DNA from 2 places in the Streptomyces graminofaciens genome. Region 2 is predicted to be linked to the other one. Evidence: riboswitches for the same ligand, from Rfam matches in the RefSeq annotation. Region 2 holds a riboswitch; the other holds the start of a gene.

Region 1 (9,312 bases), 6.5 Mb from region 2:
CCGCTCCCGGGGCGAACGGGTCACCGTGCCGCAGGCCATGGAGTTCCGGGCCTACGCCGAGTTCTGGACCGGACGCCCGAAGGCCGCCGAGGCCTCCGCCCTGGAGGCCCTGCACCAGGCGTACGCGACCGGGCAGGACAACGGGGCCTGCCATCTCCAGGCCGCCCTCGCCATGTTCGCGGCCATCACCGGCGACGAGCAGGTGTGCCGGGAACGTGCCGAGGGCGTCCGCGCCCACGCCCTCGAACGCGGACTCGGACTCCCGGCCGCGCTCGCCATGTTCGCCCTCGCCTTCCTCGACCTCAGCACCGGCCGGTACGGCGCGTCGGCTGCCCGACTCCGCGCGCTCGCCGGATTCGGCCCCGGACACGGACACCGGGCGATCCGGCACATCGCCACCCCGCACTACGTCGAGGCCGCCGTCCGCACCGGCGACACCCGCGTGGCCCGGGCCGCGCACGCCGACTACGACCGCTGGGCCCGTACCGTCCGCAGCCCCGACGACCTCGCCCTCAGCGCCCGCTGCCACGCCCTGCTGGCCACCGGGGAGGAGGCCTTCGACCACTACCGCACGGCCCTGGACCTGCACGCGTCCGGCACCCGCGACTTCGAACGCGCCCGTACGGAACTGCTGTTCGGCAGTGCGCTGCGCAGACTCCGCAAGCGCACCGAGGCCCGCGACCGGCTGCACAGCGCCCTGGAAGCCTTCGAACACTTCGGCTCCCCGCACTGCGCGACCCAGGCCCGCGCCGAACTCCGCGCCCTCGGCGAACGCGCCGAGCCCACCCACACGGCCGACGCCCTGGCCACCCGCCTCACGGCCCAACAACTGATGGTCGCCCGCATGGCGGCCGACGGCGCCACGAACCGCGAAATCGCCGCGAGGCTGCTGCTGAGCCCACGCACGATCGACCACCATCTGCGGGGGGTGTTCGCGAGGCTGGGGATCAGATCACGGATCGAGCTGGTGCGGTTGCTTGGGGAGGACGGCGGCTGACGCAGTTACCACCGTGGGCTGTCGATCCGCAGGGCGAACGGGTGGGCAGCCGACAGCCCCGGGTGCCTTCTCGGCAGGTCCAGCGGCGCGACTGCCCGCGGCTACGAAGCCTCCCGCGCCGAAAACACCCCCGCGTCCCACACCCCACCCAACACCGGGGCCAGCCAGCCCCCCGCCCCCGCACGGAAGTGCGCCGGCTCCCACGCCCCCGCCCCGGAGGGCACCGCACCCACCAACGGCGCCCCCGCCACCACCGGCAGATCCGCCAGGTTGCAACGAGACGCCAGATCGGGCGCGTCGGGCCAGCTGCCGATCACGACACCCGTCAAGTCCAGCCCCCGCACCCGCAGCTCGCGCGCGGTCAGCTCGGTCGTGTTCAGTGTGCCGAGCCCCGCGGAGGCGACCAACAGCACGGGCGCGCCCAGCAACCGGGCGGCATCCGCCAGCGTCCCGCCCGCCTCGTCGAACCGTACGAGCAGCCCGCCCGCGCCCTCGACCAGCACCAGATCGTGCTCGACTGCCAGCTTGGCCGCCGCCTCGGCCACGTCCGCGGGCCGCACCGGAGGCAGCCCGGCGCGCCGGGCTGCCGTCGCGGGAGCCAACGGCTCGGGATAGCGGCCGAGTTCGCGGGTCGTGACGGCACCCGCGAGCCGGGCCACCTCGTCCGCGTCACCGCGCTCGTCCGGCCGTACCCCCGTCTGCGCCGGCTTGAGCACGGCGACGGACCGGCCGGCCGCCGCGGCCACCGCGGCGACGGCCGCCGTGGTCACCGTCTTGCCGACCTCCGTGCCCGTCCCCGTGATCACCAGGACCGCCATGTCACCCCTCCCGCGCCGCCGCGCACACCGCGCGCGCGATCCGCGCCACGTCCTCGTCGCCCGTGACGTACGGCGGCATCGTGTAGACGAGATCCCGGAACGGCCGCAGCCACACGCCCTCGCGCACCGCGGCCGCCGTGGCCGCCCTCATGTCCACCTCGTGGTCGAGCTGCACGACACCGATCGCGCCGAGCACCCGTACGTCCTTCACACCAGGGAGGTCCGAAGCCGGTGCCAGCTCCTCCCGCAGGCCCGCCTCGATCCGCTTGACCTCCGAAAGCCAGTCCTGGCCCAGCAGCAGATCGATCGACGCGCCGGCGACGGCCGCCGCGAGCGGGTTGCCCATGAAGGTGGGCCCGTGGGCCAGTACCGGCACCTCGCCCCGCGAGATCCCGTCGGCCACTGCTGCCGTGCACAGGGTCGCCGCCAGCGTCAGATAACCGCCGGTGAGCGCCTTGCCCACGCACATCACATCCGGCGTGACCGCCGCGTGCTCCGCCGCGAACAGCGCGCCCGTGCGCCCGAACCCGGTCGCGATCTCGTCGAACACCAGCAGCACGCCGTGCGCGTCGCACGCCTCGCGCAGCACCCGCAGATACGCGGGGGAGTGGAAGCGCATCCCGCCCGCGCCCTGCACGACCGGCTCGACGATCACGGCCGCCAGTTCGTCCGCGTGCCGCTCGATCGCCGCACGCAACTGATCGGCGTACGACTCCTCGTACGCGACCGGTGGCGGGCCGACGAACACCTGCCGGGGCAGCACCCCGGTCCACAGCTCGTGCATCCCGCCCTCGGGGTCGCACACCGACATCGGCTGCCAGGTGTCGCCGTGGTAGCCGCCGCGCCAGGTCAGCAGGCGCTGCTTGCCGGGGCGGCCCAGCGAACGCCAGTACTGGAGGCACATCTTGACCGCGACCTCGACCGACACCGAGCCCGAGTCGGCCAGGAAGACATGCTCCAGACCCTCGGGGGAGATGTCGACCAGGCGCTTCGCGAGCCGTACGGCGGGCTCGTGCGTGAGCCCGCCGAACATCACATGGCTCATCCGGGCGAGCTGCCCGTGCGCGGCCTCGTTGAGCACCGGGTGGTTGTAGCCGTGGATGGCCGACCACCAGGACGACATGCCGTCGACCAGCTCGCCCGAACCGTCCGCGAGCCGCAGCCGGACCCCGCTCGCCGACTCCACGACGAGCGGTTCGACCCGGCCGGGCATGGGCCCGTACGGATGCCAGACGTGCCGCCGGTCGAGATCCAGCAGCTCGGAGACCGGCAGATCAGGCATTGGGCGCGAGATCCGTTCCGGCACCCCGGCGGCGTACGGCGACCAGGTCCGTACGCGCCTCGTTCGCCTTCGCAGCGGACGCGGCGGCGGGAACGGATCCGCAGACTCCGCCGCCCTCGTGGGACCCGCAGCCGCCCCCCGTGCCCTCGTGCGACCCGCATCCGGCGTTTTCCGCCGACCCGCACCCGCTGACCACCGCACTCGCCCGGTGTTCCGGCAGGGTCACCTGGTCCGCGCCCTCCACCTCGAACCCGGCGTCGGCGATCATCTCCAGGTCGGCCTTGCCGGCCTGGCCCTCGGTGGTGAGGTAGTCGCCGAGGAAGATCGAGTTGGCCAGGTGCAGGGCGAGCGGCTGCATCGTGCGGAGATGGACCTCGCGGCCGCCCGCGATACGCACCTCGACGTCCGGGCAGACGAAGCGCACCATGGCCAGAATCCGTAGACAGCGCTGCGGGGTGAGGTTCCACTCCTTGGCCAGCGGGGTGCCCTCGACCGGGATCAGGAAGTTCACCGGGACCGAGTCCGGGTCCAGTTCGCGCAGCGAGAAGACCACGTCGACCAGGTCCTCGTCGCTCTCGCCCATGCCCGCGATCAGCCCGGAACAGGCCGAAAGACCGGCCGAGTGCGCCTTCTGTACGGTGTCGACACGGTCGGCGTACGTATGCGTGCTCGTGATGTCGCCGTACGTCGCCTCGGACGTGTTGAGGTTGTGGTTGTACGCATCCGCCCCGGCCTCGCGCAGTCGCTCGGCCTGGCCCTCGGAGAGCAGACCGAGGCAGGCGCACACCTCGACGCCCTCGTTCGCTTCCTTGATCGCCTTGATGGTGTCGGAGACCCGGTCCACGTCCCGGTCGGTCGGGCCCCGGCCACTGGCCACCAGACAGACTCGCTTGGCGCCACCCGCCAAACCGGCGGCGGCGGCCTCGGAGGCCTGGTCCGGCTTGAGCCAGGTGTACTTGAGGATGCCGGTGGTGGAGCCGAGCCGCTGAGAACAGTAGGAACAGTCCTCGGGGCACAGGCCGGACTTCAGGTTGACCAGGTAGTTCAGCTTCACCCGGCGTCCGAACCAGTGCCGGCGCACCTTGCCGGCCGCGGTCACCACGTCGAGCAGGTCGTCGTCGGAGGTGGCAAGCACGGCGAGCGCCTCGGCACGGCTCGGCGACTCGCGCCGAAGCCCCTTGTCCACCAGCGTGTTCAGCAGGTCCATGAGAGCCGATCCTGTCCTACGCGGTGGCCCCGGGCCAAGGATGGTTCGTACAAGAGAGTCCGTAAGACGTGTGGGTATTGCCACATCGTGGGTGGTTGATCGTGCGGCTAGGGTCTGTGAACTGCCTACAAAAGCACCCGCTCCGTGGGCGGCCCACACCACCCCGGAGGGACCCATGGCGTTCGGCTGGATCGACGAGCAGGCGGCCGTGCGCCGCCGCGCCGGGCTCGTACGGACGCTGCGGCCCCGTCCGGCCGAGTCGCCGCTGCTGGACCTCGCGAGCAACGACTATCTGGGCCTGGCCCGGCACCCCGAGATCACCGAGGGCGCCGCCGAGGCCGCCCGCAGGTGGGGCGGCGGTGCCACCGGCTCCCGGCTCGTCACCGGCACCACCGAACTGCACGGCGAGTTGGAGCGGGAGCTGGCCGACTTCACCGGCTTCGAGGCGGCCCTGGTCTTCTCCTCCGGCTACGCGGCCAACCTCGCCGCCGTGACCGCCCTCGCCCCCCACGGCTCCCTCGTCGTCTCGGACGCGGGCAACCACGCCTCGCTCATCGACGGCTGCCGACTGGCCCGGGGCACCACCCAGGTCGTGGCCCACGCCGACCCGGAGGCCGTCCGCAAGGCGCTCGGCACCCATGCCGGGCCCGCCGTCGCGGTCTCCGACACCGTCTTCTCGGTGGACGGGGACGCCGCCCCGCTGGCCGAACTGGCTGCCGCGTGCCGTGAGTACGGCGCCGGGCTCGTCGTGGACGACGCCCACGGCCTGGGCGTACTGGGCGACGGTGGCCGGGGTGCCCCGTACGCGGCGGGGCTCGCGGGCGCCCCCGACGTCGTCGTGACGGTCACGCTGTCGAAGTCCCTGGGCAGCCAGGGCGGCGCCGTCCTCGGCCCGGCGCACGTCATCGACCACCTGGTCAACGCGGCCCGTACGTTCATCTTCGACACGGGCCTCGCCCCGGCCGCCACCGGCGCCGCCCTGGCCGCGCTCAGGCTGCTGCGCCGTGAGCCGGAGCGGGCCGCGCGGGCCCGTGAGGTGGCGAGGGAACTGCACACACGGCTGACGGCGTCGGGCCATGAAGCGGTGCGGCCCGACGCCGCCGTGGTGTCCGTGCGCGCGCCGTCTGCGGATCAGGCGGTGCGATGGGCGGCGGACTGCCGTACGGCGGGGCTCGCCGTCGGCTGCTTCCGCCCACCGTCCGTGCCCGACGGCATCTCGAGGCTGCGGCTGACCGCCCGCGCGGATCTCACCGAGGGGCAGATCGACCGAGCCGTGGGGATCATCGGCGATACGCGACCGTGAGTCGGCGTCCCGGCCGTGCTCGCCAAGGGCGATGGTGCTGGGCGCTCTCGCTTACCGAAGCGCGGTGAGGAACCCCTCCCAGGCTCCGGGGGCGAACAGCAGGGCGGGCCCCGCCGTGTTCTTGGAGTCGCGTACGGCGACCAGTCCGGCCCAGGGGCCGGGGCACGGCCGGGCGGTCTCGACGCAGTTGTTCATTCCGGTGCTGCGGCTGCTGCGCACCCATCGCACACCGCGCAGCGCGGTACTGGTGGGTACGTTCCGAGGCAGTGCGGACATTGGTGCCTCCTTACGCGCCGTCGGCCGACTCGGCCAGTCCGGCGATGTAATCCAACGATTCCTCGGGCGAAAGGGCGTGGATCTGAAGGGTGTCGAAGGCCTCCACATAAGCCTTGAGGTCTTCTTTCCGCTCGAGGTAGAGGCTACTCGTCAAGTGGTCGAGAACAACGACGTCCAGATCGGATGTGCTCCGAAATGAGAAGATTACGTAAGGCCCGGTGATGCCGATATGCGCCCCGGCAGTGAACGGCAGCACCTGCAGCCGCACTTGGGGAAGCGCCGCGGCCTCGGCCAGTCGGCGCAACTGACGGGCCATGACCTCGGGTCCGCCCACCTCACGCCGGAGAACCGCCTCGTCGAGCACGGCGCTCAGCTCCATCGGCGGATCCGCCCGCAGGACGTCCTGCCGCGCGAGCCGTACCTCCACGAGGGCGTCGAGTTTGTCGTCTTCCAGCCCCTCCACCGCGGCCCGGGTGACCGCCCGGGCGTACTCCGGGATCTGCAGAAGCCCGGGCACCACCGAGGTCTCCAGTGTCCGCATCCCGCTGGCCTGGGACTCCAGACTGATGAAATCGCGGTACGTCGGCGGCAGTACCCCGCGGTACGCGTGCCACCAGTTGTGCCGCCCGCCGCCGTCCTCCGAGCCGGCGAGCGCCAGGAGCAACTCCCGTAGCTCGGAGTCGTCGATCCCGTATGCGTCCAGCAGGACCCGCACGTCCGCCGGCTTCACCCCGCTGGCGCCGGTCTCGATCCGGCTCACCTTGGACTGGTGCCAGTCCACGAGCCGGGCGGCCTGGGTGCTGGTGAGGCCGGCCCCGGTGCGCAGATCACGTAGCTCGGCGCCGAGCTTGCGGCGACGTACCGCCGGACCGTATTGCATGGGTTTCTCCTTCCGCCCGGCGCGTGCTGGTCGGGTGACGCAGAGGATGGACCGAGAGTCCACCCGAATACGGTCGGCCGTCGGAGAGTTCACCGCTTCGAGCGACAGATATATGCATATCTTGGTGGATCGCCACTCGTTGTGGCCCAGGTGATGGCACTCTGGCGCGAAGCACCAGTTCCGGGACCGTACTCGAACCAACCGCTCCGTGTCGGACACCGGTCCCGTGGGAAAGGGACGACCTCGCCATGGCAGACCACCAGGAAGCATCCGTCACTCTGCCGAGCGATCCCGCCTCGGTGTCCGCTGCCCGTAGATACGTCGCCAACGTGCTGGCCGAATGGGGCCTGCCGAGCGACACGGACACCGCCGACACCGTGCGCCTGATCGTGTCCGAACTCGCCACCAACGCCGTCCAGCACACGTTCGGTCAATCGCCCACCTTCACCGTCGACCTCGCGCTCGACCGCGACGAGCGGCTGCACATCGGTGTCACCGACAGCCATCCGCGCTTTCCGAAACGTCTGCCCGCCGCCGTCCAGCAGGACAACGGCCGGGGCATGGTCATCATCCGCTGGCTGACCGCCGAGTGCGGCGGCAGGCTGAGCGTCAGACCCACGCGGGAGGGCGGCAAGACGGTGGCGATCGAGCTGCCGTGGGCGGCGCCGGTACAGCCGGTCAGGGCCGGCGGACAGCAGGAGCCCTGAAGGGGCCGTGGGACGACAGCGGCCCTCGGTGCTGTCGCGCGAGGGCCGGTGTCCGGTGTGGAGCGGGCGGCGGCAGGACGCGCCGCCACCGCCCGTCAGCGGCGGATCAGACGACCCGGCCGTACCAGACGCTCTTCGTCCATATCTTTTCGAGCTTCACGACGTCACCCGTCTTCGGCGAGTGCCAGATCTTTCCCTTCCCGGCGTAGATACCGACGTGGTAGACGTTCGAGCCCGAGTGGAAGAAGACGAGATCTCCGAGCGTGCGTTTGCTCGATGAGATGTGCTTCGTCTTGTTGTACTGCTGCTGAGCAGTACGGGGCAGCTTCTTGCCCGCCTTCTTGAACGAGTAGAGGGTCAGCCCTGAGCAGTCGAACCTGCCCGGGCCCGTGGCGCCGTACTTGTACGGGGAACCCTTCTTCGAAGCCGCGACCTGTAGTGCCTTCGACGCCGGTGTGGCCGCCTCGGCGTCGGATACGACGCCCGGGGCCAGGATGCTGCCGCCCACGGCGGCGATGGTGAGAGCCGAGGCCGTGCCGGCCCGGGTCAACAGCGACGGGACACGATTCAGCGCAGTCATGCGCAACCCTTCGTCAGCCGCCTGTGAAGGATGACCTGTCGGATTCGGGCTGGCGAAGTTGCCCGGCCGCGTGACGCGGCTTCACCCCAAGGGCTGCTCGGCCCGGTCATGGCGTGACCGTTCCGGCGACCCGTCGTGCTTGGGTCCTCCACTCCTGCCGATGCACTCCTGTCGACCGGTCATCCGGGCGGCGGCAGGACTCGGCGTCCACCCGGATCGCCCCGCCGCTGTGGCGGGGGCTTGTCGTCAGGAAGGGATCTTGACGCACCGAAGCCGGAAAATCCCAACGGAATCGGGGATTTGTGGCCTTACTCACCACTCGCCCGATCGGGTGGACAGGGTGTTTTCGGTGCTGTTGTCCACCCGGTCGAGGAGCCCCGCACCTGCACCGGAACAAATCATTCCGGCCCTGACGTAGGCGCGTTGCGCAACTGCGAAGGGCCTTCGGGGAGGATGCCCCGCTAGGCCTTTCGAGTGACGACATCCGGTCCGTATGCCAACTGGTCCGGACGTCTCCTCGGCCCATCAGTACGGCCGGCGACCCCGGATCGGTTCAGACCGGTTCGAATTCGGGTGAGTTCGGCTTGGTCGGCGCGGCTTCGTGCGGGTGTGGACGGAGCGCTTCGGTGTGGCTTTCACGCGGCTTCGGGGCGGCCGGATCAACTGTCGGAATCGGGCGGCAGGGTGACCCGGGCCGCGCGTCGTTCTCCGTCGAGGACGCGCAGGGCCCGCGCCATGGTTGCGGCATGCACTTCATGTTCGCCCCGGCTGTGCATCAACTCAAGTGCGTCGCGCAGCGCGTGCGCCTTTGCGACCAGAGCCTGCGCCGCCCGCAGCCCGCGATAGGTGTCGCCGGGGCGTGCGGGATTGATCCGGCCGAGGAGGTCGACGACGTCGAGGTAGCGGTCGATCAGCTCCGCCTCGGCGCGGGTGAGGGCGGGCAGCGGCGGCAGTTCGGGGACCATCGGCGGCTCACCTCGCGCCGGGGGACGTGCCGCCCGGGAGGGTGCGCGAGGTCTTGCGGCTCGGGACGATTCCGTCGGCGAGCCCGTACTCCACCGCTCCTTGCGCGTCGAGGAACTTGTCCCGCTCGATGTCGGCGCGGACCTGCTCGGGGTCGCGTCCCGTGTGCCGCGCGAGCAGCTCCTCCAGCATCCGGCGGTCGCGCGCCAACTCCTCGGCGCGTATGGCCAGGTCGCTCGTCTGCCCCTCGATCGGCTCGGTGAGCGCCGGCTGGCGGATCACCACCCTCGCGCCGGGCA
Region 2 (9,312 bases):
GAGTTCCTCTTCGACTGCCGCCCGAGCGAGGAACGCGTCGGGCAGCTCTCCTTCGACGACCTGCACCGCCACGACGACGGCGACGACCATGGCGACGGGCACGGCCACGGCGGCCATGACGGTCACCTCGGCCACCTGCACACCGCCTACGACAGCGTCTCGTTCACCTCCGACACGCCCATGAACCCCCAGCGGCTCATGGAGTTCCTCGACACCCGGCCCGACGGGCTCTACCGCATCAAGGGGTACGTCGACTTCGGGCCGCACGACGCCCGTAACCGCTATGCCGTGCACGCCGTCGGACGGTTCCTGCGGTTCTATCCCGAGCCCTGGGCGGCGATCGCGGGCGAGGAGCGTCGGCTCACCCAGCTCGTCCTCATCGGCGCCGGGATCGACGCCACAGCCCTCGCCAAGGAACTGGAGGCGTGCAAGGACGACGCCCCACACGCCGACGAGCACAGCATGTGGGGCGTCCTCCGCTACGTACCGGAGAAGGACGGCGACGAGGTCTAGGGCCTGACCGGCGGATCATGCTGGCGCCGCGGGGCAGGCCCTACGCGGACCTCCGCACTCACACCGGCCCGGCCGCCGACCACACCGTCTTCTGCAGGGACACGCCCGAGCCGTCGCGGCGCGGGTCCATCTCCGGGAGGTCCGCCGGCATGCCGGTCTTCTGCGCGGCGCGGGCGGGGGTGGGACCGGCCCAGGCGAACGACAGGCAGTCCTCGCCCTTCAGGAACCGCTGGCAGCGGACGCCGCCCGTGGCGCGGCCCTTGCGCGGGTACTGGTCGAAGGGGGTGAGCTTGGCGGTGGTCTGGACGGAGTCGTCCAGCGTGCCGCGGGAGCCCGCCACGGTGAAGACCACCGCGTCCGCGGCCGGGTCGATCGCCGTGAAGGAGATCACCTTCGCGCCCTCGGTGAGCTTGACGCCGGCCATACCGCCGGCCGGGCGGCCCTGCGGGCGGACCTGTGAGGCCTGGTAGCGCAGCAGCTGGGCGTCGTCCGTGATGAAGACCAGGTCCTCCTCGCCCGTGCGCAGCTCGACCGCGCCGACGATCCGGTCGCCCTCCTTGAGCGTGATGACCTCCAACTCCTCCTTGTTGGACGGGTAGTCGGGGACCACACGCTTGACGACACCCTGCTCGGTGCCGATGGCCAGACCGGGCGACGACTCGTCGAGCGTCGTCAGACAGACCACCGTCTCGCCGTCCTCGAGGGTGAGGAACTCGGCGAGCGGGGCGCCGCCCGACAGGTTCGGGGCCGCCGCCGTCTCCGGCAGCTGCGGCAGGTCGACCACGTTCAGCCGCAGCAGGCGGCCCGTGGACGTCACCGCGCCCACCTCGCCGCGCGCCGTCGCCGGCACCGCGGAGACGATGACGTCGTGCTTGGTGCGCTTGCCGTCCTCGTCCTCCGCGAAGGGCTCAATGCCCGCCGTACGGGCCAGCAGACCCGTCGAGGACAGCAGCACCCGGCACGGGTCGTCCGCCACCTGGAGCGGGACCGCGGCCGTCTGGGTGCCCGCCGCCTCCAGCAGGACCGTACGACGCTCCGTGCCGAACTTCTTGGCCACCGCGGCCAGTTCGGCCGACACGAGCTTGCGCAGCTCCGTGTCCGACTCCAGGATGCGGGTCAGCTCCGCGATCTCCGCGTTGAGCCTGTCCTTCTCCGACTCCAGCTCGATACGGTCGTACTTGGTGAGGCGGCGCAGCGGGGTGTCCAGGATGTACTGCGTCTGGATGTCCGACAGGGAGAAGCGCTCCATCAGGCGCTCCTTGGCCTGCGCGGAGTTCTCGCTGGAGCGGATCAGCCGGATGACCTCGTCGATGTCCACCAGCGCCGTGAGCAGGCCCTCGACCAGGTGCAGACGGTCCCGCCGCTTGCCGCGGCGGAACTCCGAGCGGCGGCGTACGACGTCGAAGCGGTGGTCGAGGTAGACCTCGAGCAGCTCCTTGAGGCCGAGCGTGAGGGGCTGGCCGTCGACCAGCGCCACGTTGTTGATGCCGAAGGACTCCTCCATCGGCGTCAGCTTGTAGAGCTGCTCCAGGACGGCTTCCGGGACGAAGCCGTTCTTGATCTCGATGACCAGGCGCAGGCCGTGCTGGCGGTCGGTGAGGTCCTTGACGTCGGCGATGCCCTGCAGCTTCTTCGAACCGACCAGGTCCTTGATCTTGGCGATCACCTTCTCCGGGCCGACGGTGAACGGCAGTTCTGTGACGACCAGGCCCTTGCGGCGCGCCGTGACCGTCTCCACCGCCACCGTGGCGCGGATCTTGAACGTGCCGCGGCCCGTCTCGTAGGCGTCCCGGACGCCGGAGAGGCCGACGATCCGGCCGCCCGTGGGCAGGTCGGGGCCCGGGACGTACCGCATCAGGGTGTCCAGGTCGGCGTTCGGATATCTGATGAGGTGGCGGGCGGCCGCGATGACCTCGCTCAGGTTGTGCGGCGGCATATTGGTCGCCATGCCGACGGCGATGCCCGACGAGCCGTTGACCAGCAGGTTCGGGAAGGCGGCGGGCAGCGCCACCGGCTCCTGCTCCTGGCCGTCGTAGTTCGGGGAGAAGTCGACCGTGTTCTCCTCGATCGACTCCGTCATCAGGCTCGTCGCGTCGGCCATCCGGCACTCGGTGTACCGCATGGCGGCCGGCGGGTCGTCGTTGCCCAGCGAGCCGAAGTTGCCGTGGCCGTCGACCAGGGGCAGGCGCATGGAGAACGGCTGGGCGAGGCGCACCAGGGCGTCGTAGATCGACGAGTCTCCGTGCGGGTGCAACTTACCCATGACCTCGCCGACGACGCGCGCGCACTTCACATAGCCGCGGTCGGGGCGCAGGCCCATCTCGTTCATCTGGTAGACGATCCGGCGGTGTACCGGCTTCAGACCGTCGCGAGCGTCGGGCAGGGCTCGGGAGTAGATGACCGAGTACGCGTACTCCAGGAAGGAGCCCTGCATCTCGTCGACGACGTCGATGTCGAGGATCCGCTCCTCGAACGCGTCGTCGGGCGGCGGGGTCTTCGTGCTGCGGCGGGCCATCGCTGCCGGCTCCTTGCTGAGGCGTGAACGGGATCTGACGCGACCATTGTGGACTGCCGCACTGACAACGCGGACACGACCCGGCCCCGACCGCCCGGCCGGGCCGTCCGGGCCCCGCGTCAACATGGTGTGCCGACCTTGATCGGCCCGTGGTGTCGGTAACTCCGGTCTCGCTCTGGGCGTACGACCTCCGGGAACTTCGCCGGACGTCCGCGCGCTTGCATACAGTGACAGGACCGGCAGGAAAACTGCGGTAGCGAACGACCGCTCTCGCGATCGAAGGGACGTACATGCCCATGGGTCACACGGCCACAGCCGAGGCAGGCTCCGGAGGCCTGACAGCGACCGAGCATCGTCTGGCCAACGGCCTGCGCGTGGTGCTCTCCGAGGACCACCTGACCCCGGTCGCGGCGGTGTGCCTCTGGTACGACGTCGGCTCCCGTCACGAGGTCAAGGGCCGTACCGGCCTCGCCCACCTCTTCGAGCACCTGATGTTCCAGGGCTCCGCCCAGGTCAAGGGCAACGGCCACTTCGAACTGGTCCAGGGCGCGGGCGGCTCGCTGAACGGCACGACCAGTTTCGAGCGCACCAACTACTTCGAGACCATGCCCACCCACCAGCTGGAGCTCGCCCTCTGGCTGGAGGCCGACCGCATGGGCTCGCTGCTCGCGGCCCTCGACGACGAGTCGATGGAGAACCAGCGGGACGTCGTCAAGAACGAGCGCCGCCAGCGCTACGACAACGTCCCCTACGGCACCGCCTTCGAGAAGCTGACCGCCCTCGCCTACCCGGAGGGCCACCCCTACCACCACACCCCGATCGGGTCGATGGCGGACCTGGACGCGGCCACCCTGGAGGACGCCCGCGCGTTCTTCCGCACCTACTACGCGCCCAACAACGCGGTGCTCTCGGTGGTCGGCGACATCGACCCCGAGCAGACGCTCGCCTGGGTCGAGAAGTACTTCGGCTCCATCCCGGGGCACGACGGCAAGCCCGCCCCGCGTGACGGCGCGCTGCCCGAGATCATCGGCGAGGAACTGCGCGAGATCATCGAGGAAGAGGTCCCCGCGCGCGCGTTGATGGCCGCCTACCGGCTGCCGGAGGACGGCACGCGCGCGTGCGACGCGGTCGACCTGGCGCTGACGATCCTCGGCGGCGGCGAGTCGTCCCGCCTCTACAACCGGCTCGTACGCCGTGACCGCACCGCCGTCGCCGCCGGCTTCTACCTGCTGAGGCTGGCCGGCGCACCCTCCCTGGGCTGGTTCGACGTGAAGACCTCCGGCGACGTGGAGGTACCGGTCATCGAGACCGCCGTCGACGAGGAGCTCGCCCGGTTCGCCGAGGAGGGCCCCACGGCCGAGGAGATGGAGCGCGCCCAGGCCCAGTTGGAGCGCGAGTGGCTGGACCGCCTCGGCACGGTCGCGGGCCGCGCCGACGAACTGTGCCGCTTCGCCGTCCTGTTCGGCGACCCGCAGCTCGCCCTGACCGCCGTCAAGCGCGTCCTCGAGGTGACCCCCGAGGAGGTCCAGGAGGTCGCCAAGGCCCGCCTGCGCCCCGACAACCGCGCGGTGCTCGTCTACGAGCCGGTCGCCCCCGAAGCCGACGACGCCGAGACCACCGACGAGAACGAGGAGTCGGCGAAGTGACCGAACTCGCGAACATGGAGTTCCACCCGCAGCCCCAGGCCGGCGACGCCAAGCCCTGGGCGTTCCCGGCGCCCGAGCGCGCCGCGCTGGACAACGGCCTGACCGTCCTGCGCTGCCACCGCCCCGGCCAGCAGGTCGTCGCCGTGGAGGTCCTCCTCGACGCGCCCCTGGACGCCGAGCCGGCCGGCCTCGACGGCGTCGCCACGATCATGGCCCGCGCCTTCTCCGAGGGCACCGACAAGCACACCGCCGAGGAGTTCGCCGCCGAGCTGGAGCGCTGCGGCGCCACCCTCGACTCGCACGCGGACCACCCCGGCGTACGCCTGTCCCTCGAAGTCCCCGTGTCGCGGCTGCCCAAGGCGCTCGGTCTGCTCGCCGACGCCCTGCGGGCCCCCGCGTTCGCGGACAGCGAGGTCGAGCGGCTCGTCGCCAACCGCCTGGACGAGATCCCGCACGAGACGGCCAACCCGGGCCGCCGTGCCGCGAAGCAGCTCTCCAAGGAGCTGTTCCCGGCGGCTTCGCGCATGTCCCGCCCGCGCCAGGGCACCGAGGAGACCGTCGAGGGCATCGACTCCGCGGCCGTACGCGCCTTCTACGAGAAGCACGTACGCCCCGCGACGGCCACCGCCGTGGTCGTCGGCGACCTCACCGGTGTCGACCTGGACGCGCTCCTCGGCGACACCCTGGGCGCCTGGACCGGCTCCTCGGCCCAGCCGCGCCCCGTGCCGCCGGTGAGCGCCGACGACACCGGACGTGTCGTCATCGTGGACCGTCCCGGCGCCGTCCAGACGCAGCTGCTCATCGGCCGCGTCGGCGCCGACCGCCACGACCGCGTGTGGGCCGCCCAGGTGCTCGGCACGTACTGCCTCGGCGGCACCCTCACCTCCCGCCTGGACCGCGTCCTGCGGGAGGAAAAGGGCTACACCTACGGTGTGCGCGCGTTCGGCCAGGTGTTGCGTTCCGCGCCGGACGGCTCGGGTGCCTCGATGCTCGCCATCAGCGGTTCGGTCGACACGCCGAACACGGGCCCGGCGCTCGACGACCTGTGGACGGTCCTGCGCACGCTCGCCGCCGAGGGCCTGACCGACGCCGAGCGCGATGTCGCCGTGCAGAACCTCGTCGGGGTCGCCCCCCTCAAGTACGAGACGGCCGCGGCCGTGGCGAGCACGCTGGCCGACCAGGTCGAGCAGTACCTGCCGGACGACTACCAGGCGACGCTCTATCAGCAGCTCGCCGCGACCGGCACGGTGGAGGCCACCGCGGCCGCGGTCAACGCCTTCCCGGTGGACCGTCTGGTGACGATCCTCGTCGGCGACGCCGCGCAGATCGAGGAGCCGGTCAGGGCCCTCGGCATCGGCGAAGTCACCGTCGTACCGGCCGAGTAGAGGACCGGGCGGATCCGGGCGGAAGCTCGCAAACCGCAGGGGCCCCAGTGACTGAAGAGTCACCGGGGCCCCTGTTTGTCCCTATTAATGGGGGAGGTTGTGTGTCTGACCTGTGGCGTACGCAACAAAACCCGTGATCCGTTTGTTATTTCGAAGTGGCCCACTTAGCGTCGGTCCGGCTGTTCGCCAGCAGTTCGCCGCAGCCGCGGCACCGGACAGTCATCGCCGAGTCCCCGTACGGCGCGAGCCAGGGGAGCCGGGGACCCAACCGCAGTCCCTGGGGTGAATCGGACGCCCTTCACCAGTTGAGGGGTTTCCGTAGGAGACCTTCCTGCTCCGAACCCGTCAGCTAACCCGGTAGGCGAGAGGGAAGGAAAGGACCAGCCACTTGATGGCGTTCACCCGTGCCGCTGGGAAGCATCGCCGTCCCGGCCGTGTGAAGCGCTCGACCACGAGGACCGTGGGCGTCGCCGCTCTCACCACCACCGGTGTCATAGGCACCCTTTCGGCTCCGGCGCTCGCCGCGGGCGCCTCCGTCCCGGAGTCACCCTCCGAGCAGACCGGGCTGAACCAGATCATCACCCTCGGCGACACGGTCGCCGAGCAGGTCGACACCCAGGCCGCCGCCCAGCAGCAGGCCGCCGAGGTGGCCGCCGCCAAGAAGCAGGCGCAGGAGCAGGCCCGGGCGCAAGCCGCCGCGAAGGCCAAGGCGGACCGCGAGGTCGAGGTCCGCGCCGCCCGCGCCGCCGAGCGCAAGCGCCTCAACACCTTCGTCTCCCCGATCAGCGGCTCGTACATCTCCACCGGCTACAAGGCCGGCGGCGCCGTCTGGTCCTCCGGCACCCACACCGGTGTCGACTTCCACGCCGCGTCCGGCACGGTCGTCCACGCGGTCGGCTCCGGCACCGTCGTCGAGGCGGGTTGGGGCGGCGCGTACGGCAACAACATCGTCATCAAGATGAACGACGGCACGTACACCCAGTACGGCCACCTGTCGTCCATCGGCGTCTCCGTCGGCCAGACGGTCACCCCCGGCCAGCAGATCGGCCTCTCCGGCGCGACGGGCAACGTCACCGGCCCGCATCTGCACTTCGAGGCCCGTACGTCGCCCGACTACGGCTCGGACATCGACCCCGTCGCGTACCTGCGCTCGCACGGCGTGAACGTCTGACGAACCGCTCAGCGCTTCCCGCGAGGCCCCGGCTCACCGAGCCGGGGCTTTCGTCGTTGTGCGGGACCTCCTCGTTGTGACGTACCTCCTGTCCAAAAAATATCCATGGATTCCGGCCCGCCATCGGAAATTCCGGCCCGCTGCAATAGAGTCGCTGGAACACACGTCAATCATCGACGTTTCACGGGGATTAAGGCGGAGGTCGGTCATGCGTATTCCGGCGCATTCGGTATGCACGGCGATCCGTGATGACATCGTCGCGGGTGTCTACGAGCGCGGCGGCCGTCTCACCGAGGAACTGCTCGCCCGCCGCTACGGCGTCAGCCGCGTCCCCGTGCGCGAGGCGCTGCGCACGCTGGAGGCCGAGGGCTTCGTGGTGACGCGCAGGCACGCGGGCGCGTGCGTCGCCGAGCCGACCGAGCAGGAGGCCGCCGACCTGCTGGAGATGCGCATGCTGCTGGAGCCGCTGGGCGCCGCCCGTGCCGCCCAGCGCCGTACGGAGGCGCACCTCAAGGTGCTGCGCGGCCTGGTCAGGCTGGGCCAGGAGCGGGCCAGGCGGGGCAACAGCGAGGACCTGCGCTCCCTGGGCGGCTGGTTCCACGAGACGCTCGCCCAGGCCTCCGGCAGCCCCGCGCTGACCTCGACGCTCGCCCAGCTGCGGCACAAGATCGCCTGGATGTACGCGGTCGAGGCGCCGGCCAACCCCGTGGAGTCCTGGGCGGAGCACGGCGGCATCGTGGACGCGGTCGCGCGCGGCGACAGCGACCGGGCGCGGACGATCACCGCCCTGCACACCGAGCGGGCGACCGCCGCACACCGTCTCCGATTTCCGGGCGGGCCCGCCGGGGCGGAGCGCGCGGACCGTGTGAGGACTTCGCAACATCACGTAAACATGACGGGCCCGCGGCTTTAACACGGGAGCCGTATACAAAGACAGTGGGAATTCGCGGGGCATTATTTTTGCTGCCCGCAGAAAGATTTCCCTGCCAACGTCCCGTCGTTCGCCGAACGAAAACAGGCCGCCTGCGGAACGGAAATGCGAAGGGCCCGCCCGATAAATCGGACGAGCCCTTCGGTGTCGCGTGCGGGTGGTGGTGGCCCTCAGGGCCTCACCGCGTCGCTCAGACCGTCTCGGGAAGCTCCTCGAGCCCCTCGGAGACGAGCTTGGCCAGACGGTCGAGCGCGATGTCCGCGCCCTCCGCGTCGGAGGCCAGGACGATCTCCTCGCCGCCCTGGGCGCCGAGGCCCAGGACCGCCAGCATGGAGGCCGCGTTGACGGCGTTGCCGTCGGCCTTGGCGATCGTCACGGGGATACCGGCGGCCGTGGTGGCCCGGACGAAGATGGATGCGGGGCGGGCGTGGAGGCCCTCGGCCCAGCCGACGTTGACGCGGCGCTCAGCCATGTGATGCTGCCCTTCGGATGTATTGAGTGACTCAAGAGGTCTAGACCGGGTTGTCTAGACCAGTTTCCCATATCGTGAAGCGCGCCGGAATCGGGCCCACGGCCTGACCGTCAACCGGCAGTTGTGCTTCCCCAGACTGCCTCGCGCCGCACACGGACGCGAGCCGTACTCTGGGGCCCATGCAGACCTCGTCGGACCGGCACGAGTACCCCGCCCACTGGGAGGCCGACGTGGTGCTGCGCGACGGCGGCACCGCACGCGTCAGGCCCATCACCGTTGATGACGCCGAGCGCCTGGTCAGCTTCTACGAGCAGGTCTCGGACGAGTCGAAGTACTACCGCTTCTTCGCGCCGTACCCTCGCCTGTCCGCCAAGGACGTCCACCGCTTCACGCACCACGACTTCGTGGACCGGGTGGGACTCGCGGCCACGGTCGGCGGCGAGTTCATCGCCACCGTACGCTATGACCGAATCGACGCCGACGGCATGCCCGCGTCGGCCCCCGCCGACGAGGCCGAGGTCGCCTTCCTCGTCCAGGACGCCCATCAGGGGCGTGGCGTCGCCTCCGCTCTCCTCGAACACATCGCCGCTGTCGCCCGCGAGCGCGGCATCAGGCGCTTCGCCGCCGAGGTGCTCCCTGCCAACAGCAAGATGATCAAGGTGTTCACGGACGCCGGGTA

The links. A riboswitch is a leader RNA that binds a small molecule or an ion and turns the genes downstream of it on or off. The one in region 2 is predicted to bind cyclic di-AMP.
Region 1: it holds a riboswitch for cyclic di-AMP, as region 2 does, so the genes downstream of both, SGFS_RS46765 (C40 family peptidase) here and SGFS_RS17665 (M23 family metallopeptidase) in region 2, are expected to answer to the same signal.

What each region holds. Positions count from the first base shown of each region.
Region 1 covers NZ_AP018448.1:10,598,618-10,607,929, forward strand. Annotated here, with positions in the region: gene SGFS_RS46725 (helix-turn-helix transcriptional regulator) at 1-997, shown strand, start outside; gene bioD (dethiobiotin synthase) at 1,099-1,815, opposite strand; gene SGFS_RS46735 (adenosylmethionine--8-amino-7-oxononanoate transaminase) at 1,817-3,097, opposite strand; gene bioB (biotin synthase BioB) at 3,090-4,304, opposite strand; gene SGFS_RS46745 (8-amino-7-oxononanoate synthase) at 4,480-5,607, shown strand; gene SGFS_RS46750 (DUF397 domain-containing protein) at 5,659-5,883, opposite strand; gene SGFS_RS46755 (helix-turn-helix domain-containing protein) at 5,894-6,763, opposite strand; gene SGFS_RS46760 (ATP-binding protein) at 7,012-7,470, shown strand; gene SGFS_RS46765 (C40 family peptidase) at 7,577-8,050, opposite strand; cyclic di-AMP (ydaO/yuaA leader) riboswitch at 8,054-8,225, opposite strand; gene SGFS_RS46770 (hypothetical protein) at 8,710-9,015, opposite strand; gene SGFS_RS46775 (ATP-dependent Clp protease proteolytic subunit) at 9,023-9,312, opposite strand, start outside.
Region 2 covers NZ_AP018448.1:4,124,100-4,133,411, reverse strand. Annotated here, with positions in the region: gene SGFS_RS17685 (CobW family GTP-binding protein) at 1-513, shown strand, start outside; gene SGFS_RS17680 (DNA gyrase/topoisomerase IV subunit A) at 572-3,028, opposite strand; gene SGFS_RS17675 (M16 family metallopeptidase) at 3,325-4,674, shown strand; gene SGFS_RS17670 (M16 family metallopeptidase) at 4,671-6,059, shown strand; cyclic di-AMP (ydaO/yuaA leader) riboswitch at 6,273-6,438, shown strand; gene SGFS_RS17665 (M23 family metallopeptidase) at 6,451-7,230, shown strand; gene SGFS_RS17660 (GntR family transcriptional regulator) at 7,439-8,143, shown strand; gene SGFS_RS17655 (HPr family phosphocarrier protein) at 8,352-8,633, opposite strand; gene SGFS_RS17650 (bifunctional acetate--CoA ligase family protein/GNAT family N-acetyltransferase) at 8,813-9,312, shown strand, end outside.